4 regions of the Pseudomonas sp. NyZ480 genome follow, and region 2 is predicted to be linked to each of the others. Evidence: riboswitches for the same ligand, from Rfam matches in the RefSeq annotation. Region 2 holds a riboswitch; each other region holds the start of a gene.

Evidence for each region. Region 2 has a riboswitch for cobalamin ahead of P3R38_RS10715 (ABC transporter substrate-binding protein). Riboswitches for the same ligand answer to the same signal wherever they lie in the genome.
Region 1: linked by a shared signal. The riboswitch ahead of cobO (cob(I)yrinic acid a,c-diamide adenosyltransferase) and the one ahead of P3R38_RS10715 (ABC transporter substrate-binding protein) in region 2 are both predicted to bind cobalamin.
Region 3: linked by a shared signal. The riboswitch ahead of P3R38_RS15345 (TonB-dependent receptor) and the one ahead of P3R38_RS10715 (ABC transporter substrate-binding protein) in region 2 are both predicted to bind cobalamin.
Region 4: linked by a shared signal. The riboswitch ahead of cobW (cobalamin biosynthesis protein CobW) and the one ahead of P3R38_RS10715 (ABC transporter substrate-binding protein) in region 2 are both predicted to bind cobalamin.

What each region holds. Positions count from the first base shown of each region.
Region 1 covers NZ_CP120626.1:1,345,673-1,351,157, forward strand. The annotation lists gene P3R38_RS06055 (AI-2E family transporter) at 1-310, shown strand, start outside; gene hda (DnaA regulatory inactivator Hda) at 507-1,211, shown strand; gene P3R38_RS06065 (NlpC/P60 family protein) at 1,338-1,973, shown strand; gene P3R38_RS06070 (C40 family peptidase) at 2,109-2,642, shown strand; cobalamin riboswitch at 2,786-3,004, shown strand; gene cobO (cob(I)yrinic acid a,c-diamide adenosyltransferase) at 3,127-3,738, shown strand; gene P3R38_RS06080 (cobyrinate a,c-diamide synthase) at 3,735-5,030, shown strand; gene bluB (5,6-dimethylbenzimidazole synthase) at 5,027-5,485, shown strand, end outside.
Region 2 covers NZ_CP120626.1:2,330,548-2,336,032, forward strand. The annotation lists gene P3R38_RS10710 (iron chelate uptake ABC transporter family permease subunit) at 1-913, opposite strand, end outside; gene P3R38_RS10715 (ABC transporter substrate-binding protein) at 913-1,923, opposite strand; cobalamin riboswitch at 2,050-2,249, opposite strand; gene P3R38_RS10720 (DUF1624 domain-containing protein) at 2,279-3,445, opposite strand; gene hemB (porphobilinogen synthase) at 3,666-4,640, shown strand; gene P3R38_RS10730 (YoaK family protein) at 4,657-5,358, opposite strand; gene P3R38_RS10735 (riboflavin synthase) at 5,369-5,485, opposite strand, start outside.
Region 3 covers NZ_CP120626.1:3,339,541-3,345,025, forward strand. The annotation lists gene lpxO (lipid A hydroxylase LpxO) at 92-991, shown strand; gene P3R38_RS15335 (carboxymuconolactone decarboxylase family protein) at 1,044-1,388, shown strand; gene P3R38_RS15340 (N-acetyltransferase) at 1,464-2,033, shown strand; cobalamin riboswitch at 2,085-2,291, shown strand; gene P3R38_RS15345 (TonB-dependent receptor) at 2,400-4,520, shown strand; gene P3R38_RS15350 (PA4780 family RIO1-like protein kinase) at 4,585-5,478, opposite strand.
Region 4 covers NZ_CP120626.1:2,959,945-2,965,429, reverse strand. The annotation lists partial or broken gene P3R38_RS13530 (IS481 family transposase) at 2,091-2,227, shown strand; cobalamin riboswitch at 2,262-2,471, shown strand; gene cobW (cobalamin biosynthesis protein CobW) at 2,566-3,633, shown strand; gene cobN (cobaltochelatase subunit CobN) at 3,637-5,485, shown strand, end outside.

The DNA.
Region 1 (5,485 bases), 980 kb from region 2:
CGCTGCGCTGGTGGCCGGGTTGTTCCAGTTCGGCGGCGACCTTTATCCGATGCTGGGCATCGTGGCGGTGTTCATGGTCGGGCAGGCGCTCGAAGGCATGGTATTGACCCCGTTGCTGGTAGGGGACCGGATCGGCCTGCACCCGGTGGCGGTGATCTTCGCCATCCTGGCGGGCGGCGAGCTGTTCGGTTTCACCGGTGTGTTGCTGGCCTTGCCAGTCGCCGCCGTGATCATGGTGCTGCTGCGCCATGTGCACGATCTGTATAAAGAGTCGGACATGTATGCCGGGGATGTCGACCCAAAGCTGTGATCCTTTCGAGCGGCAAGCGCGGGCATGGCAGGAGCCGGCTTGCCGGCGATAAAACGGGAAGCGTTGCTTTTGTAGCGCAACTCGTTGATTTTGCTTGGGCAATCCTGCTCGGTCATTGTGCCGCCCGCAAGGCGGGTATAGACTTTGCACACTGTTCACCAAAGGCCCCCTGTGGTCCTCTCGACCGCCCGCCAGCATGAAACCGATCCAGTTGCCCCTGGGTGTGCGTCTGCGCGATGACGCCACCTTCATCAACTACTATCCGGGCGCCAATGCCGCGGCGTTGGGCTATGTCGAGCGTCTGTGCGAAGCCGACGCCGGCTGGACCGAAAGCCTCATCTACCTGTGGGGCAAGCAAGGTGTGGGTCGCAGCCACCTGCTGCAGGCGGCCACCCATCGCTTCCAGCAGCGCGGTGAGCCCGCGGTTTACCTGCCCTTGGCGCAACTGCTCGACCGAGGCGTGGAACTGCTGGATTACCTGGCGCAGTACGAGCTGGTCTGCATCGACGACCTGCACGTTATCGCCGGCAAGGCGGACTGGGAAGAGTCCATGTTCCACCTGTTCAATCGGCTGCGCGATAGCGGTCGGCGCCTGTTGCTGGCGGCCTCCAGCTCACCGCGTGAGCTGCCGATCAAGTTGCCCGACCTCAAGTCGCGCCTGACATTGGCGCTGATCTTCCAGATGCGTGGGTTGTCCGACGAAGACAAGCTGCGAGCCCTGCAATTGCGGGCCTCGCGACGGGGGCTGCACCTGACCGACGAAGTTGGCCACTTCATCCTGACCCGTGGCACCCGAAGCATGAGCGCGCTGTTCGACCTGCTCGAACGTCTCGACCAAGCGTCGCTGCAAGCGCAGCGCAAGCTGACCATTCCTTTCCTCAAGGAAACCCTCGGCTGGTAAGCCCCGAAATACGGGGCTTGCAGCAGCGTCACGGAAAAGTCACATCTTTTTCGATAAAATTTGCAAATGGTCCCGATAGAAGGCATAGTTTCCACCTTCTAAAGGATTACAGACACGGTCGTGCCCATGCTGAAGCGCTTCGCACCCCTCGTGCCACTCGCACTCGTGACCCTGCTTTTTGGCTGCGCGGCTCATGGCCCGGTTTCCCAGCCTCAGGATCACACCCCGGTCGCCTCGACGTCGGCGATCAACGCCAAGACTTCCACTTCGTCGGTATTCAGCGAAGAGGACCTGGCCACCGAAGATGACCTGGAGGCTTTCTCCAGCGGCAAGCCTTACCAATTGCCGGCCCTGGCCGACAGTATTCTCGAACGTGGCATGTCGTTGATCGGCACGCGCTACCGTTTCGGCGGTACCTCGGAGAAGTCGGGCTTCGACTGCAGCGGTTTCATCGGCTACCTGTTCCGCGAAGAGGCGGGTGTGACCTTGCCGCGCTCTACCCGCGAGATGATCAACGTCGACGCACCGAAAGTGGCGCGCAACAAGCTCAAGCCGGGCGATTTGCTGTTCTTCAGCACCAATGGCCGTGGTCGTGTCAGCCATGCTGGCATCTACCTGGGTGACAACCAGTTCATCCACTCCAGCAGCCGCCGCAGCGGTGGTGTGCGCATCGACAGCCTCGGTGATCGCTACTGGAGCAAGACCTTCATCGAAGCCAAGCGAGCCTTGGCGATGGCGCCGACCAATATCGCGCGCAACTGATGGCAAAATGATGTACCCTGCCGCGGCGGCGATGCTGAAAAGCTCGCCGCCGTGCGCATTTATAGAAAGCGTCTAATCTAAATTCTCAACTCTTTTGGGCTGCGGCCCTACGGTCTCAGACAGGAAGTTCTGGCCATGGCGATGACGGCGCGCTTCGCATTCCTTTCCCTGGTGGCTCTGCTTGCCGCCTGTTCCAGCCATGCTCCGGCACCGGCCCCTGTGGTTCAGCCACAGATCCCGTACGCCCAGCCTGACATTTCGCCGATTGCCGACGATGTGCTCATACGCGCCATCGGCCTGGTCGGTACCCCCTATCGCTGGGGCGGTAACACGCCGGATTCCGGCTTCGATTGCAGTGGCCTGATCGGCTATGTCTACCGCGATGCAGCGGGCATCAGCCTGCCGCGATCGACCCGCGAAATGATCGTCATGCGTGCGCCAACGGTGGACCTCAATGCGCTGCAGTCCGGGGACTTGGTGTTCTTCGCCACCGGTGGCGGCTCGCAAGTGAGCCATGCCGGGATCTACGTGGGCGAAGGCCGCTTCGTGCATGCGCCTTCCACAGGCGGCACGGTGCGCCTGGACTACCTGTCCAACAGCTACTGGGCCAAGGCCTACCTGCAGGCCAAGCGAGTCATTCCCCAAGGCCACCTGGCGCAGAACCGCTGATCAGCTGATCGCATCCCCGGCGAGCGCTGGCGCTTGCGGCGGTCACCGAGGTAAGTCGCCAGGCCACCGCCGCGCCGCGTCCTGGAGAATGACCCCGCTCGTCGAACGAGCGCTTCGATTGACGCTCCCGGCCCAACCCTCTAACCTTCGCGCGTGTTTCAGGTGTCCTGCCAGCCTCGACTGGGCAGGGTGAAACTGGGAAGCCGGTGGGCGTCGGAAGACGCGAGCCCGGCGCTGCCCCCGCAACGGTAGGTGAGACGCGGCCGCGCAGGGCCACTGGGTGAACGCCCGGGAAGGCGCGCAGGCCAGGGCCACAGGCCCGCTCACGAGCCCGGAGACCGGCCTGATACTGCCAACGGCATCACGGAGGGTGATGCGCGGTGCACCGTGACCAGAGCGGGTCATGGCCCCTGCGCGTCCTCCGTCTGCCTGCCTATCGACCTGCCGCCGCTTCTCGCGTGGCGTCAGCCTGCGGAGAACCCTCATGAGCGAAACCACCGAACGCGACGAACGTCATCTGGCGCGTATGCAGCGCAAGAAGGCGATCATCGACGAGCGCATCGCCAATTCCCCCAACGAATGCGGCCTGCTGCTGGTGCTGACCGGCAACGGCAAGGGCAAGAGCAGTTCGGCGTTCGGCATGCTCGCCCGTGCGTTGGGCCATGGCATGCAGTGTGGTGTGGTGCAGTTCATCAAGGGCCGCAACAGCACGGGAGAAGAGCTGTTCTTCCGCCGCTTCCCCGAGCAGGTGCGCTACCACGTCATGGGCGAGGGCTTCACTTGGGAAACCCAGGACCGTCAGCGCGATATCGCTGCTGCCGAAGCGGCCTGGGCGGTGTCGCGGCAGTTGCTGCAGGACCCTTCGGTGCAGTTCGTGGTGCTCGACGAACTGAACATCGCCCTCAAGCATGGCTATCTCGATCTCGACCAGGTGCTGGCCGATATCCAGGCTCGCCCGCCAATGCAGCATGTGATCGTCACCGGCCGCGCAGCCAAGCCCGAAATGATCGAGATGGCTGACACGGTTACCGAAATGGGCATGCTCAAGCATGCGTTCCAGGCCGGTATCCGTGCGCAGAAGGGCGTGGAACTGTGAACCAAGCGCGCCAATGCCCTGCGGTGTTGATCGCCGCACCTGCATCCGGACAAGGCAAGACCACCGTCACCGCTGCGCTGGCACGGCTGCATCGCAACCTTGGGCGCAAGGTACGAGTGTTCAAGTGTGGGCCGGACTTTCTCGACCCGATGATCCTCGAGCGGGCCAGTGGTGCGCCGGTCTACCAATTGGACCTGTGGATGATCGGTGCGCAGGAGAGCCGTCGCTTGCTATGGGAAGCCGCTGCCGAAGCCGACCTGATCCTGATCGAGGGCGTCATGGGCCTGTTCGATGGCACCCCTTCGAGCGCCGATCTGGCGCGTCATTTTGGTGTGCCGGTGTTGGCGGTGATCGACGGCACGGCCATGGCCCAGACCTTTGGAGCATTGGCCTTGGGCCTGGCGCGCTACCAGGCCGACCTGCCGTTCGCCGGCGTGCTGGCCAACCGCGTCGGCAGCCTGCGTCACGCCCAATTGCTCGAAGGCAGCCTGACCGAAGGCCTGCGCTGGTATGGCGGTTTGTCCCGCGAGCGTGGCATCGAGCTGCCCAGTCGTCACCTGGGGCTTGTCCAAGCCAGTGAACTGAATGACCTCGACGCCCGCCTGGATGCAGCTGCCGAAGCCTTGGGCGCCAGTTGCGACGCAAGCCTGCCACCGGCGGTCACTTTCGCCGCACCGGAGCCGCGTCAGCTGTCGTCGTCGTTGGCTGGCGTGCGCATCGGGGTGGCCCGGGACGAAGCGTTCGCCTTCACCTATGGTGCCAACCTCGACGTGCTGCGAAGCCTGGGCGCGCAGCTTGAGTTCTTCTCGCCCCTGCATGACCGTGAAATGCCCCTGGTCGATAGCCTGTACCTGCCGGGAGGCTACCCCGAACTGCACCACCATGCATTGGCTGCCAACACCTCGATGCTCGACGCCCTGCGTGCCCACCACGCGCAAGGCAAGCCCCTGCTGGCGGAGTGTGGCGGCATGCTGTACCTGCTCGACGCGTTGACCGACGTGGCGGGCGAGCGGGCCGAGTTGCTTGGCCTGCTGCCTGGCGAAGCGATCATGCAGAAACGCCTTGCCGCCTTGGCCTTGCAGGCTGTGGAACTGCCAGAGGGCACCTTGCGTGGGCACACATACCACCATTCCCTGACCATGACCGAGCTTGAGCCGATCGCCCGAGGACTCAGCCCCAATGGCGGGCGGGGCAATGAAGCGGTCTATCGCCTGGGGCGCCTGACGGCGTCCTACGTGCACTTCTACTTCCCCTCCAACCCCGAAGCGGCGGCGGCGCTGCTGCAGCCATGAGCGAACACGCCTACAGCGACGCAGAACGCGCCGCCATCTACCGGGTCATCGGCGAGCGTCGCGACATGCGCCATTTCGCCGGTGGCGACATAGCCCCCGAGGTACTTGGTCGGTTGTTGGCGGCCGCGCATCAGGCACCCAGCGTCGGCCTGATGCAGCCCTGGCGGTTCATCCGCATCAGCCAGCGCGAGCTGCGTGGTCGTATCCAGGCCCTGGTTGAACAGGAGCGAGTGCGCACCGCCGAGGCCCTTGGCGAACGCTCCGACGACTTCATGAAGCTCAAGGTCGAAGGGATCAGCGACTGTGCCGAGGTGTTGGTGGCGGCCTTGATGGACAACCGCGAGCCGCACATTTTCGGCCGACGCACCCTCCCGGAAATGGACCTGGCGTCTCTGGCCTGCGCCATTCAGAACCTGTGGCTGGCCGCACGTGCCGAAGGGCTGGGTATGGGCTGG
Region 2 (5,485 bases):
GTGACAGTACATCGGCGGCGATCAGGAACAAGGCGCCGCCCAGGGCGCTGGCCGGCAGCAGGTGGCTATGGCCAGGGCCGAGCAGCAAGCGCAGGGCGTGGGGAATCACTAAACCGACAAAACCGATGGCCCCGACGATCGACACCATCACCGCTGTCACCAATGCAGCGCAACTGATCAGCAGCAACTGGGTGCGACGCACGGCAATACCCAGCGACGCTGCCGAGTCGACTCCGAAAGTAAAGGCATCCAGCGTGCGGCGGTGCCACAGGCACACCACCAGGCCGGCCAGCGCCACTGGAAGTGCCAGCCACACCGATGGCCAGCGCACGCCACTGAGGTTGCCCAACAGCCAGAACAGGATGCCACGCGCCTGCTCGGCGGTGGCCGACTTGGTGATCAGGAAGGCAGTCAGTGCATTGAACAGTTGCGAGCCGGCAATGCCTGCGAGGATGACCTGGGCGCTGTTGCCAGTGGAGCCGCTGGTGCGGGCCAGCACCAATACCAGCGCGAAGGCAGCGAGTGCACCGAGGAACGCACCTGCTGACATGCTCAGTGCCATGCCACCGAACCCCAGCAAGCCCACCAGCACCGCACCGGTCGAAGCGCCTGCCGAGAGGCCCAGCAAGTAAGGCTCGGCCAGCGGGTTGCGCAGCAATGCCTGGAGAATCACCCCGCAGGTCGCCAGCCCGGCACCGCAGGCGGCAGCCACCAGGGTGCGGGTCAGACGGTAGTTCCAGACGATGCCCGCATCGATCGGGTCGACCGGGTAACCAGCCTGCCACAGGTGGTTGGCCAGCACTTGGTAAACCACGCTGGACGATACGTTGGCCTCTCCGATGACGGTGCCGGCCAGGACGGCGGCGAGCAGGGCCATTGCCGACAGGACGCTATAAATCAACAAACGCTTCATCACGGCGCCGCATTGCCGCTGGCGAAGGCGGCAGACAAAGTCTGCAGGCCACGGAACAGACGGATGCCGGCCTGCATGGCATCTGCATCGAGGATGATGATGCGGTTGTTCTTCACCGCGTCCATGTTGCGGGTCACCGGGTCGTTGTGCAGGAAGTCGAGTTTTTTCTGGTAGTCGTCGGCGGGGAAGCGGCGGCGGTCCATGCGGGCAATGATCAGCCAGGTTGGATTGGCCTTGGCCAGCGTTTCCCAGCCCACGGTCGGCCATTCCTCGTTGGACTCGACCACATTGCGCACACCGAGGGTGCGCAGCATGAAGTCAGCCACCCCTTGGCGACCAGCCACATAAGGGTCTATCTGGAAGTCGGCGCTGGAGAACCAGAACAATGCGCTGGTGTTGGAGAGGTCCTTGCCTGCAACGTGCTTTCTGGCACTGTCCAGGCTTGCCTTGAGATCGGCGTTCAATGCCGCGCCGCGGTCCTGCACGTCGAAGATCTCGGCCAGTTGGCTGACGCTTTTGTAGATGCTCTGGACCTGGAAAGCTTGTAGACGGGTACCGTCGGCTCCGACCAGGTTGTCCTTGCCTTCGCAGTCCGATGGCAGCAGGTACGTAGGAATCTTCAGCTCATCGAACTGCTCGCGGGTTGCCACGACGCCCTGGGCGCCGACCATCCACTCGAATTGCACCGCCACCAACCGTGGGCGCTTGCCCACCACGGCTTCGAAACTGGGGTCGTTGTCGGCCAGCCGCTCGACCTTGTCGTTCACCGCCTTGTACTCGGGCAGCACATTGTTGAACCACAGCGAAGTGCCGGCCACTTTGTCGCCCAGCCCAAGGGCATAGAGGATCTCGGTCGCCGCCTGGCCGATGGTGACGGCGCGCTCGGGGGCCTGGGCGAAGGTCTGGGGCCGGCCACAGTTGTCGACGGTGAGCGGGTAGTGGGTGGTAGCGGCCTGGGCCAGGCCGGCGAGGCTCAGGCCTGCAAGCAGGGTGGTGAAGCGCAGCAGCATGTGGGGGCGATCTCCTATCGGACAGTTCACGGCATGAACGCACGGACAGGCATCGCCAAGCCCCATGCGCACGGCGTGGGGCTGCACCCGGGAACGGGTGGAGATGGCCATCCCGGACACCCCGCCGGTTGGTGAATGTAGGCCGGCAGGTCTCCTGACTGGTGCGTCCTTGCCCGGCTCCGGCCTTCCCGGATCGGCAGACCCAGTGGCTTGGTTGGAGCAGGCTCGGCACCTACAGTTGCGGGGGCAGTTCCGATTGGCCAGTGAAAGCTGGCCCTGGATTCCCTATTAATTCCGTGGTGGAAACCGGCGGGCCGCATGGTAGACCATTCGGCCGCCGGGTGAAAACGTCATATCAGAAGTACTTCAGCCAGCTGATGTCGCGGCGACGCGCCTTCAAGCGGCCAAATGCCCGCACCGGCAGGTACAGCGCCACCGCCAGCAGCACGGCGACCAGCCACACTGCACCGATCCCGTCGAAGCCAAAATACTGGCCCTGGTTCAGCCCGAACAGGGCGACGCAGGCCAGGTACAACAGCTTCAGGACGTAAAGGTGCAACAAGTAAAAGAACATGGGGGCTGCGCCAAACACGGCCAAGGCCCTGATCCAGCGAGCCTGGCCGGCACGTTCGAAGACGCGCAGCAGCACGAGGCCGCCCCCCAGGGTCAGGGCCAGGAACAGCAGTGAAGGAGGGTACTTGGTGATGTTGAAGAAGCTCATCGCCGTCTGCGTCAAGGTTGGGTAACCGCTCCAGGGGGCCTCGCCATAGCCATTGATCATGCGCAGCACGACGAAGCCCAGCAGGGCGATCACGCCGGCCATCAGCAGACGATGCTGGCGTTGGCCTGCGTCGCTGCCGCGGGCGAACCATGGACCCATGCCATAGCCCAGGGCGATGACGCCAATCCATGGCAACACCGGGTAGGACGTGCGTAGGCGCAGGCCGTCGGAGAGCGTCAACCAACCACGATCATGCAAGATGGCCCACGGGACATGCAGAGCCGATCCCGGCTCGAAGTGCAGGCCGTCGAGCAGGTTGTGCCCGGCCACGATGACAGCGCCCACGGCGAGCATCAGCGGACGCGGCAGCCACACCAGCACAGACAGGGCAATCATGCTCACGCCAATGGCCCAGATCACCTGCAAGTAGATGACGGTGGGCGGCAGTTGGAAGGTCCAGGCGAAGTTGACCAGGGTGAACTCCAGTGCCACCAGGAACAGCCCGCGCTTGAACAGAAATGCCGACACATCGCTGCGGCCCTTGTGCTTTTCGCCGTACAGCCAGGCCGAAAGGCCAGTGAGCAGGACGAACACCGGGGCGCACAGATGGGCGAGGGTACGACTGACGAACAGCGAGGGCTCGGTGGTGTCGATGTCCATCGGGTCGCCTACCTGGCGGTGCAGGAAGAAGGTTTCGCGGACGTGGTCCAGCAACATGAACACGATCACCAGGCCGCGCAGGGCATCGATGCTGTGCAGGCGCTGGGTGAGTTGGGTAGGCGTGGCTATGGCGCTTGTCATAGGGGGTCGCAGGCAGGAACCATTATCAAGTGAAACGTTATCTTATAACCATTTAATGAGCCCTGAACAGGCTTTTTCAGGTGGGTGACATTTTGTCGCGCCCGCGCCAGCACTGAATAATCGTTATTGCCCGGCGCGCACGGGACAATCTCGATATTTTGGCTTTTCAGTCACGCACGACAGGCTTATGGTGTAGGTCGTCAAATTTCTTGGAGCTTCCATGTCCAGCCGTTTCCCTGTTGTTCGCCCTCGTCGCCTGCGCCAGAACGAGTCCCTGCGTACCCTGTTCCAGGAGACGGAGTTCCGCCTCGAAGACCTGATCCTGCCGATCTTCGTCGAAGAGGGCATCGATGACTTCGTCCCGATCACCAGCATGCCTGGGGTCAACCGCATCCCGGAGAAACGACTCGCCGAGGAAATCGAGCGTTATGCCCGTGCCGGTATCAAGTCGGTAATGACTTTCGGTGTTTCCCACCACCTGGACGAAACCGGCAGCGACACCTGGAACGAAAACGGCTTGGTCGCGCGCATGGCGCGAATCTGCAAGGACACCGTGCCGGAGATGGTGGTGATGTCCGACACCTGTTTCTGTGAATACACCAGTCACGGCCATTGCGGCGTGTTGCATGACCATGGCGTGGACAACGATGCGACCCTGGCCAACCTCGGCAAGCAGGCGGTGGTGGCCGCTGCCGCGGGCGCCGACTTCATCGCCCCTTCGGCGGCGATGGACGGCCAGGTCCAGGCGATTCGCTCCGCCCTCGATGGCGCCGGCTTCCATGACACCGCCATCATGGCCTACTCGACCAAGTTCGCCTCGTCGCTCTACGGCCCGTTCCGCGAGGCCGGTGGCACCGCACTCAAGGGCGACCGCAAGAGCTACCAGATGAACCCGATGAACCGTCGCGAAGCCGTGCGCGAATCATTGCTCGACGAGCAGGAAGGCGCTGACGTGCTGATGGTCAAGCCAGCCGGCGCCTACCTGGATGTGATCGCCGACATCCGCGCAGCCTCGCGCCTGCCGCTGGCGGCCTACCAGGTCAGCGGCGAGTACGCGATGATCAAGTTCGGCGGCCTGGCTGGCGCCATCGATGAAGGGCGCGTGGTGCGTGAAAGCATTGGCGCGATCAAGCGTGCCGGCGCGGACCTGATCCTCACCTACTTCGCCATGGATCTGGCCCGCGAAGGCATCTGAGACACGCGACCCGGGCTCAGCGGGGCATGTAGCCCCGTTGCCATGAGCGCGGAATGAACCGCGCCACCAGGGCCAGCAGGCACGCCAGGGCGCAACTGCCCACCAGTGCCTGCAGGCCCAGGTGATGTTGCAACCAGCCGCCCAGCGCGGCACCCAGCAGCATGCCGCTCCACGGCACCAGTTGCACACGCCAGCCGTCGCGACGTTCACCCATTAGCCAGCGGCCAAAGCCGCGACCGAACCGGGACAGCGCTCCGGTCACGTAGGTCAGGCCGATCGGCAGCCCATTCACTTGTTCGACCACGGCATTGATCATGCCCATGGCCAGGATCGCCGCGATCAGGGGTAGCCAACTCGTGACCGTTGGCCAGGAGGCCGCCAGGGCAAGCAGGGCTGCGACCACCACCAGCACAGGCCAGGCTCGTTGCCTGAAACCGCGGGCCAGCACTATCCCCAGCGCATTACCAAGCACGAAGCTGAGAATGGCGGCGCTCAGGCGCAGCACCAGGGCCAGGTCCGCCTGGCTGATGGCCACTGCCAGGCGGGTGGTGTTGCCACTCATGAACGAGACGAAATCGCCTAGCGCCAACAGGCCAATGGCATCGGTCATACCCGCCAGTACCGATAGACTGGCGACCAGGCCAAGACCTACCCGACCACGCAATCTCTGCAGCCTCAGGCGTTTGGCGCTGCGCGAGGGCAGGGCATTGGGCAACATAGCGGTGGTCTCAGCGCAGCAGGTTTTCGCGGGCCAAGGTGCCCTTCAGGGTGCGCTCGACCACATCCACCAGGACCATGGTCTGGTGGTCCACCTCGATATTGATCAGGTCACCGTTCTGGTAGCG
Region 3 (5,485 bases), 1.0 Mb from region 2:
CGTAACAATAAGTACAAAGTCCCTACATGATTGTTTATGCTGGCGTGCTAATGCCATGTCGCATGGCCATTTCTTCGACAAGTAAACGTCCATGAAAATTGCACTCGTACTCCTTTTCGTCTTCTCGATCGCCTATGTTCACCTGCGCGGTCGGGTACGCCACAAGCTGACCCGTCAGCTGGGCGACCACTCCAGTTTCCTCGCCCCGATCAATAGCTTCCTCTACCTGTTCTCCAAGCATCCAGCCAAGCCCTACCTGCCGGTCGAGGCGTTCCCGGAACTGCAACCGCTCAAGGACCACTGGCAGGAAATCCGTGAAGAGGCCCAGCAACTGCTGCATGCCGGTGCCATCAAGAAATCCGAGAATTACGACGACGTTGGCTTCAACTCGTTCTTCAAGACCGGCTGGAAGCGCTTCTACCTGAAGTGGTACGGCGAAAGCCACCCCTCGGCCATGAGCCTGTGCCCACGCACCACCGAGTTGCTCCAAGGCATCGGCACGGTCAAGGCGGCGATGTTCGCCACCCTACCGCCGGGTGCGAAACTGGTGCGCCACCGCGACCCCTACGCCGGCTCCTACCGCTACCATCTGGGCCTGGATACACCGAACGACGACGGCTGCTACATCGATGTGGATGGCGAAAAGTATTCCTGGCGCGATGGCGAAGCGGTGGTGTTCGACGAAACGTACATCCACTACGCCGCCAATACCACCGATCACAACCGCATCATCCTGTTCTGCGACGTCGAGCGTCCGCTCAAGTACCGCTGGGCGACCGCCTTCAACCGCTGGTTCAGCCGCAATGTCATGGCCGCCGCCGCCGCGCCGAACACCGCCAACGACAAGACCGGCGGCATCAACCGTCTGTTCACCCGCATCTACCGGATCCGTGAGCGCGGCAAGGCGCTGAAGAAGCGTAACCGTACCCGCTACTACCTGGAAAAGTGGGCCGTGGTCGCGGCACTGCTGCTGGTGTTCATCTATATCTGAAGGCTTGGACTACCCTGAAAGCTCCTGCCCAAACCCCAACAAGGTGAAGACGATGAGCATGATGGACTGGGACGCCTACCGTAAGCAGTTGATGGCCGGCATCGGCGATCTCAAGCAACTCTCCCCCGACACCGTGGCCGGCTACATGACGGCCAGCGGTGCGGGTGCCAAGACCAACCACCTGGACGCCAAGACTCGCGAGTTGATCTCCCTGGCCGTGGCGGTCACCACCCGCTGCGACGGCTGCATCGCCGTGCACTCGCAGCAAGCCGTCAAACACGGCGCCACCCGCGAAGAAATCGCCGAAGCCCTGGGCGTGGCCGTCGCCATGAATGCGGGTGCCGCGCTGGTCTACTCGGCCCGGGCACTGGATGCCGTTGGCAAGGCCGACAGCTGAGGCCTGGCGGCGCCGCCCTTGCGCGACGGCGCCGCGTTACTCAGACTGGGCACCTCAGCCCTTGCAGGAACCCGCATGATCCACATCCGCCCCATGACGCCCGAAGACTTCGAGCGCTTCTGGCCAACCTTCCAGGCCGTCATCCAGGCCCGCGAAACCTACGCCTACGACCCTGCCCTCACTTTCGAACACGCCCGGCAACTGTGGCTGGAACTGCCCCTGCATACCCTGGTTGCCGAAGCGAACGGCGAGGTGCTCGGTTCGTATTACCTCAAGGCCAACGCGGCAGGTCCCGGCGCCCATGTGGGCAACTGCGGCTATATGGTTTGCGAAGCCGCCCGCGGGCGCGGCGTGGCGCGGATGATGTGCGAGCACTCGCAAAAGCTGGCACGCCAGGAGGGCTTCCTGGCCCTGCAGTTCAACTCGGTGGTGGCCAGCAACGAAGTGGCCGTGGCGCTGTGGCGGAAACTGGGTTTCGAAACGGTCGGTCGCCTGCCCAAGGCCTACCGCCATGCCCGTCTTGGGCTGGTGGATTGCCTGGTGATGTACAAATGGCTGGCCGACGAACCGGTGGTGGAGAAACCGCCGCTGCTGATCGGGCGCAAGAACATCGAAGCCCGCGTATCACGCCGCCGGGGTCGATAGCGCCATCGGCAATACCGCGCAATCCATTGACGCAGAGCCGTTTCGATGGTCAGATGCGCGCCAGTTTCAGGTGCCCTGCGCCGCCGCGCGCAGGGTGAAACGGGAAGCCGGTGAGTCGAGCTACACGACAAGTCCGGCGCTGCCCCCGCAACGGTAAGCGAGCGAACCCTTCGAAATACCACTGTGCAAACGCATGGGAAGGTGAAGGCTTCACGACCCTCGCAAGCCCGGAGACCGGCCTGGAGCTTCACTTGGCAACCCGCGGTGGGCGGGCGCAGGCCGGTTTGCGCGTGCGCGCCTGCGTGCGTGGCTCACCTTTGCGTGTTTTCCACCGGGATCCATTCATTCCTGCAGCCGTGGAACGACATGTCCCGTATTTACAAGCTTCACACACTGGCGGCCTGCCTGGCCGTGACTTTTCCTGCCCTGGCCGACGAACGAAGTGCCCTGGCCCTGCCCTCCACGGCCATCACCGGCACCCACGATGACGCCGCCGTGGACCTCGCCACCCCGACCCAGGCTGGCTCGCGCCTTAACCTCAGCGCCCTGGAAACCCCGGCCAGCACCAGCAGCATCAGCGCACAACAGATCCAGCAGCGCAACAACCTCACCGTTCAGGATGCAGTCAGCCGCTCGCCCGGCATCTCCTTCATCGGTACCCCAGGCGACGGCGGCACCGGTCTCTCGGCCAGGGGCTTTACCGGGCATGGATCGGTGATGACCCTGTTCGATGGCACACGCCTGTACACGGGCGCGGGCACCCAGACTTTTCCGGTAGACCCGTGGCTGGTCGAGCGTATCGACGTGATCCGTGGCCCGGCCTCGGTGCTGTATGGCGAGGGCGCAACCGGCGCGGTGGTCAACGTGATCCCCAAAAAGCCATTCAGCGGCCAGGTGCAGAACCATCTGCGCCTGGGCTATGGCGCCTGGGACCGTCAGCAACTGGGCCTGGACAGCGGCGGCAGCATCAGCGAGCGCCTCAGCTACCGGGTGACCCTCAACCGCCAGGCAAGCAACGGCTGGGTCGACCGCACCGACTCGCGCAGCCTGGCCCTGGGCGCCGCGTTGCGCTTCGACGCCAACGACGACCTCAGCTTCACCCTGGCCCACGAGCGCGGCGATGCCGAGCCGGCCAACGACTTCGGCACACCCTTGATCGACGGCCACTACCGCTCCAGCCTGCGCAAGAAGAACTACAACATCGACGATGACGTGCAGCGCTACCGTGATGCGTGGACTCGTTTCACCACCGACTGGACCCTCAGCGACCACCTCAGTGCCAGCAACCAGCTCTACTACATCAAGAGCCGCCGCCATTGGCGCAATGCCGAGGCCTACAGCTGGGATGCCGACCGTGACCAACTGCTGCGCCAGAGCTACCTGCAGATCAAGCATAATCAGGAGCAGATCGGCGACCGCCAGACCTTCACGCTCGACCACCGCCTGTTCGGCTTGGCCAGCACCACCCTGGTCGGCGCCGAGTACAACAAGATTCGCTTCAACGTCGACAGCAACTCACCCTACGACGATGTCGGTGGCGACTACGTCGACCCATGGCACCCAACTGCGGCGACGTTCCACAGCAACTCGCCGCTGCGCCCGCAGACGCTGTCCACCACCCACACCTTCGCCCTGTTCGCGGAAAACCGCCTTCGGGTCACCGAGCGCCTCTCGCTGGTGACCGGCGTGCGCCGCGACCAGAACCATATCGACCGCGACAACCTGGTCGACGGCACCCGCAGCGACCACAGCCTGCAAGGCGGCAACTGGCGCGCCGGGCTGGTGTTCGCAGTGAACGATGACCTGTCCCTGTACGGTCAGTACGCCACCAGCGAGGACGGGGTGAACGATTTGATCAGCCTCAGCCCCGGCCAGATGCACTATGACCTGACCGAGTCGAAACAGACCGAACTGGGCCTCAAGCAACGTTTCTGGGAGGGGCGCGGCGAGTGGACCCTGGCGGCTTACCACATCGTCAAGAAAAAGCTGCTGGTGGACGACCCTGTCAGCCACGACAAACAACAAGCCGGCCAGCAGACCTCTGACGGGCTGGAGGCCAGCCTCGAACTGGCCTTGCCCCACCAGTGGCAGGTCTCGGCCAACGCCGCCGTGGTTCGCGCCACGTACGACGACTTCGATGACGTGGTCGGTGGCGTAACCCAGGACCGCGCCGGCAACCGCCCGGCCAACGTGCCGCGACGCACCGCCAACCTATGGGTGAGCAAAGGCTTCGGGCAGGCCGTGGAAGCTGGGCTGGGCTTGCGCTACGTCGACCAGCGCTACGCCGACAGTGCCAATAGCCTTCAAGTACCCGGCTACACCGTGGTCGACGCCAACCTGGGCTGGCAGGTGGTGCCGGACGTACGCCTGGGCTTGCAACTGAACAACCTGTTCGACCGTGACTACGTGTCCTCGGCCTACAGTGGCGAACAATGGCTGATGGGCACACCCAGGTCGTACTTCGCCACGCTGGACTACCGTTTCTGACCGCAGTCCCTCGACGTGACGCCAATGTCCGCCTCGCGGGTCGCCCACGTCGGCGATGATAACCCTACTGCATCCAGGGTGGCGTCGGTTCCACCGCGTTGAGCGGCCCGTGCTCCGCCTCGGCACGAGCCGCTCGGCGACGGGCATCGTCGAGCCGTGCGGCATCGATCTCGCGCAGCACGCCCTGGACGTCGGCGTCGTACTCATCGTCCTCGAACTGCCCGGTCAACGGGCTGTCGGGGCGTAATTCCCCGGCCTCGTACAGGGCCCACATTTCCTCTGCGTAACGGGTGCGCTTGAGCTCTGGTGCGAAGTGCCCGAAATAGCTGGCCATGTTCGCCACATCACGCTGCAGCATGCTGAAGGCGTGGTTGTTGGCGGCGGCGTCCACCGCTTGCGGTAGGTCGATGATCACCGGGCCTTGCGGCCCGAGCAGCACGTTGAATTCCGACAAGTCGCCATGCACCATGCCGGCACAGAGCATCAGGACGATCTGGCGGATGACGAAGGCATGGTGCTCGCGGGCTTCTTCCGGCTCCAGGTGAACATCGTTCAGACGTGGTGCAGCGTCACCGTCGGCGTCGGTCACCAGCTCCATCAGCAACACACCATCCTGAAAGTCGTAGGGCTTAGGCACCCGCACACCGGCATTGGCCAGACGGAACAACGCGGTCACCTCGGCATTCTGCCACGCGTCCTCGGCTTCCTTGCGGCCATACTTCGAGCCCTTGGCCATGGCCCGAGCCTGGCGACTGTTGCGGACCTTGCGGCCCTCCTGATACTCGGCGGCCTGGCGGAAACTGCGCTTGTTGGCCTCTTTGTAGACCTTGGCGCAGCGGATCTGCCCTGCGCAGCGCACCACATAGACGGCTGCTTCCTTGCCGCTCATCAATGGCCGCAGTACTTCGTCGACCAGTCCGTCTTCGATCAGTGGTTCGATTCGTTTTGGCGTCTTCATCAGGCTG
Region 4 (5,485 bases), 630 kb from region 2:
GAGCACGGGGCGGGATGCACGTCAAATGCAGTTACATTTCAACAGCGATTTTGCGTCGTTGTCGCTTTGTTGTTGCTCCTCTATGCGGGTTGGTTCAGGCGCAGCCAAATGCGAGGGCAGGGGGCCGAGCCTAGGTTTTCCCGGGAGCAAGCCCGTAGCGAGGGGACCCCGGAGCGCAGCGTAGGGGCCGGAGTAGGTCGCCGTAAAGGCGAAAGGGTTAATGTGCGCCTCCATGGTGAATGAATATTCACGCTATCTGAATGCCGTCCTTAAATCTGGGCTTTGAAGTTTGAAGTTTGAAGTTTTGGTTTCTGGATGCGTGAGCATATCCATTTGCCAAGGTGACGCTCAGTCACCTTTCCGCTCTTACAGCGGGTCACTTTTTGGCAGACGCCCCAAAAAGTAACCAAAAAAGTCTGGCTCCTATCATCCGGCCCCTGCGCTGCGCTCCGGGGTTCCCTCGCTCCGGGCTTGCTCCGGGAGGACCGCGCTGAACGGCCCCTCCTGGGCCGCAGCGCTTGACGGGCATCCATGCCCGTCACCTCCCTGCGCAAGCCCTGCGCTCGGCCTCCTAAAGTCGCATTAGGTGGCGCCTGAACTACCGCGCGCTAGAAGCAAGAGCAAAGCGAAGCAAAAGAAAGTCCGCCTCGAATTTATAGTTTTAATGTTGAATGTGCGGCTGGTTTAGCTGTTGTTGTTGTTGTTGTTGTTGTTGTTGTTGTTGGGAGTTGGGAGTTGGTATTTCATGCTCCGCTTTTGCTTTTAATGCGCGATATCCCAGACGCTGCAAATTGCGACGTCAGTAGGCCGAGCGTAGGGCTTGCGGAGGGAGGTGACGGGCATGGATGCCCGTCAAGCGCTGCGGCCCAGGAGGGGCCGTTCAGCGCGGTCCTCCCGGGAGCAAGCCCGTAGCGAGGGAACCCCGAAGCGAAGCGTAGGGGCCGGATGATAGGAGCCAGCGGTTTTTGCCTACTTTTGCCCAAGAGCAAAAGTAGGTCGCCGTAAAGGCGAAAAGGTGAGTGAGCGCCTCCATGGCGAATGGATATTCACGCTATCTGAATGCCGCCCTTAAATCTGTGCTTTGAAGTTTGAAGTTTGAAGTTTTGGTTTCTGGATGCGTGAGCATATCCATTTGCCAAGGTGACGCTCAATCACCTTTCCGCTCTTACAGCGGGTCACTTTTTGGCAGACGCCCCAAAAAGTAACCAAAAAAGTCTGGCTCCTATCATCCGGCCCCTGCGCTGCGCTCCGGGGTTCCCTCGCTCCGGGCTTGCTCCGGGAGGACCGCGCTGAACGGCCCCTCCTGGGCCGCAGCGCTTGACGGGCATCCATGCCCGTCACCTCCCTGCGCAAGCCCTGCGCTCGGCCTCCTGAAGTCGCATTAGGTGGCGTCTGAACTACCGCGCGCTAGAAGCAAGAGCAAAGCGAAGCAAAAGAAAATTTGCCTCGCATTTATAGTTTTAATATTGAATGTGCGGCTGGTTTAGCTGTTGTTGTTGTTGTTGTTGTTGTTGTTGTTGTTGTTCGGAGTTGGTATTTCATGCTCCGCTTTTGCTTTTAATGCGCGATATTCCAGGCGCTGCAAATTGCGACGTCAGTAGGCCGAGCGTAGGGCTTGCGGAGGGAGGTGACGGGCATGGATGCCCGTCAAGCGCTGCGGCCCAGGAGGGGCCGTTCAGCGCGGTCCTCCCGGGAGCAAGCCCGTAGCGAGGGAACCCCGAAGCGAAGCGTAGGGGCCGGATGATAGGAGCCAGCGGTTTTTGCCTACTTTTGCCCAAGAGCAAAAGTAGGTCGCCGTAAAGGCGAAAGGGTGAATGAGCCCCTCCATGGCGAATGGATATTCACGCTATCTGAATGCCGCCCTTAAATCTGTGCTTCAAAGTTTTGGTTTATGGATGCATGGGCATATCCATTTGCCAAAGCGACGCTCAACCACCTTTCCGCTCTTACAGCGGGTCACTTTTTGGCAGACGCCCCAAAAAGTAGCCAAAAAGGTCTGGCGGCATGACTCACCCACATGGGTTACAAATCAGATCACGCACATAGGTAACAGTCTTTGACTGACAGGGTCGGTATTCGAGGTTCTGACCATGCCTTGGCGAGAGCTGAAACCTATGGACCTGAAAATGCTTTTCATCGCGGATTCCTGCAAGGGGCGCCCAGCTTCAGCGCCCTATGCCAGGCCTACGAGATCAGCCGAAAGACCGGCTACAAATGGGTCGAGCGATTGTGCGAACAGTTGACCACCTGCCACCCCACGCGTAGCCTTGCCGCTTCGAGGTTCTTCGGCTGCGCCGAAGCTAAGACGGGAACGCGGTACAAGCCGCGGCTGCCCCCGCAACTGTAAGCACCGACAACGGATCGACACAGCCACTGCGCCCAAGCGCGGGAAGGCGTCATCCCTCAAGCCCCCGCAGAGAGAGGGCGAAGCAGTGCAAGCCAGGAGACCTGCCTCGGACGATTTCGACTTTCAACCGGGCGGGGTGATCCGGTGGCGAATAAGCCCGGCCACTGGCCCGTGGCTCTCGTCCCGCATGCCCGCCATCCTGCCAAGGGCATTGCGACATGAAAACACTGGCCAAGCTACCCGTCACCATCGTCACCGGCTTCCTCGGCTCGGGCAAAACCACGTTGCTCCGGCACATGCTCGACAATGCCCAAGGCCGCCGTATCGCGGTAATCGTCAATGAATTCGGCGAACTGGGTATCGACGGCGAAATTCTCAAGCAGTGCAGCATCGGTTGCACCGAGGAAGAAGCCAGCGGACGCGTCTACGAACTGGCCAATGGCTGCCTGTGCTGCACCGTACAGGAAGAGTTCTTCCCAGTAATGCGCGAATTGGTGGCGCGCCGTGGCGACCTCGACCACATTCTCATTGAAACCAGCGGCCTGGCCCTGCCAAAACCCCTGGTACAGGCCTTCCAGTGGCCGGAAATTCGCAATGCCTGCACTGTGGACGCCGTCATCACCGTGGTCGACAGCCCGGCGGTGGCCGCCGGCACATTCGCAGCCTATCCAGACCAGGTAGATGCCCAGCGCAAGCTCGACCCCAACCTGGACCACGAATCGCCGCTGCACGAACTGTTCGCCGACCAACTGGCCAGTGCCGACCTGGTGGTGCTCAACAAGGCCGACCTGATCGACGCCCAAGGCCTGGCTAAGGTCCGGGCGGAAGTCGCCGAAGAGCTGCCGCCAGCAGTCAAGGTGATCGAAGCCAGCAGCGGTCGCCTGCCACTGGACGTACTACTGGGCGTGGGGGCTGAATCCGAGGCGCATATCGACGGTCGCCGCACCCACCACGATTCGCACCACGATGACGACGACCATGACGATCATGACCACGATGCCTTCGACTCCATCTCCATCGACCTGCCCGAAGCCGATGAAAGCTTGCTGCTCGATGCCCTGACCCAGTTGGTGGTCGAATTCGGCATTCTGCGCGCCAAAGGCTTCGCGGCCATTCCGGGCAAGCCGATGCGCCTGCTGGTGCAGGGCGTGGGCACGCGCTTCGACAAGCATTTCGATCGCGCCTGGCGCGCCGACGAGCCGCGTATCACCCGCCTGGTGCTGATCGGCCAGGAGCTGAACGCCAGTGAACTGGAAGCGCGACTGCGCAAGGCCCTGGGCGCCTGACCCATGCACCTGCTGCGGACCCAGCCCGGCGGTTTCGTGCCGGACGACAGCATCGCCGACCTCGGCCAGACCCCCGCCGACCTGGTGATCCTCTGCAGCGGCGATTCGCACCTGGCGTTGCTCGCCGACACCGCCGAGCAACTGCCGCCTGGCTTCCCCAGCGTACGTCTAGCCAACCCTATGCAGGTGCAGAATCATGCTTCGGTCGACCTGTATGTCGACCAGGTGCTGCGCCATGCCAAGGTGATCCTGGTCTCGCTGCACGGCGGCGTCGGCTACTGGCGCTATGGCGTCGAACAGCTGGTCGAACTGGCAGCGCGCGGGGTGCAGTTGATTCTGGTGCCCGGCGATGATCGCCCGGACCCCGAACTTACCGGTTTGAGCACGGTGGCCCCCGAGCAGGCGGACCGCCTGTGGCACTACCTGCGCCAGGGCGGCAAGGCCAATGCCGTCAACCTGTTCAACTGCATCGCTAGCCAGTGGCTGGGCTGCGACTACGCCTGGGACGAGCCTCAACCGCTGCCCCGGACCGCCGTCTATCACCCCACCAAGGCCAGTGCATCAATCCAAGACTGGTATGGCCATTGGCGCCCGGAACAGCCGGTGGCACCGGTGCTGTTTTACCGCTCGCACTTGCAGGCGGCCAATACCGCATTCATCGACGTGTTTTGCAAGCGCTTGCAGAAGGCCGGGCTCAATCCATTGCCCATCGCGGTGGCCAGCCTCAAGGAAAGCGCCTGCCTGGAGCAGGTCGAGGCCTGGCTGGAAGAGGTCGAAGCCGAAGTCCTGATCAACACGACCGGGTTTGCCCTGTCCAGCCCAGAGCGACCCAATTCGCGACCATTCCGGCGCGACATTCCAGTTCTGCAAGCGATCTGCGCCCAGGACAACCAGCCCGGCTGGGAGGCAAGCGAGCAGGGCCTGGGCGCCCGCGACCTGGCCATGCATATCGCCTTGCCCGAGCTTGACGGGCGCATCATCACCCGGCCAGTGAGTTTCAAGGATCTGGCCTGGCGCAGCGAGCGTAGCCAGGCGGACGTGGTGTGCTACCGCGCCCATCCCGAGCGCATGGATTTCGTTGCCGAGTTGGCGCGCCGCTGGGTGGAGCTTGCGCGCCTGCCCAATGGCCAGAAACGCATCGCCCTGGTGCTGGCCAACTACCCGACCCGTGACGGGCGCATTGGCAACGGTGTCGGCCTGGATACGCCGGCCGCTGCATTGAATATCCTCAAGGCCCTGCAGGACGAGGGGTATCCGACGAGCGAGCTGCCTGGCAGCGGCACCGCGTTGATCCATCAACTGCTGGGCGGTGTCACCAACGACCTCGACCACGTGGACCAGCGCCCCTGTGCCCAGAGCCTGAGCCTGGCGGATTATCAGGCAGCCTTTGAACGTCTGCCGGATGCCAACCGCCAAGCCGTGCTGGAGCGCTGGGGGCCGCCCGAGCAGGACCCGATGTTCCGCAGTGGCCGCCTGATGGTAGCGGGTCTGCGCTTTGGCCTGACCTTCGTTGGCATCCAGCCCGCACGCGGCTACCAGGTCGATCCCAGCGCCGTCTACCACGACCCCGATCTGGTTCCGCCGCACGGCTACCTGGCGTTCTACTTCTGGATGCGTCATGCCTACGCCGCCGATGCGGTGATCCATGTCGGCAAGCACGGCAACCTCGAATGGCTGCCTGGCAAGGGGGTCGGCCTATCCGCCCAATGTTGGCCCGATGCATTGCTAGGGCCGCTGCCGAACATCTACCCGTTCATCGTCAACGACCCGGGTGAGGGCGCACAGGCAAAGCGCCGTACCCAAGCGGTGATCATCGACCACCTGATGCCGCCACTGACCCGCGCCGAAACCT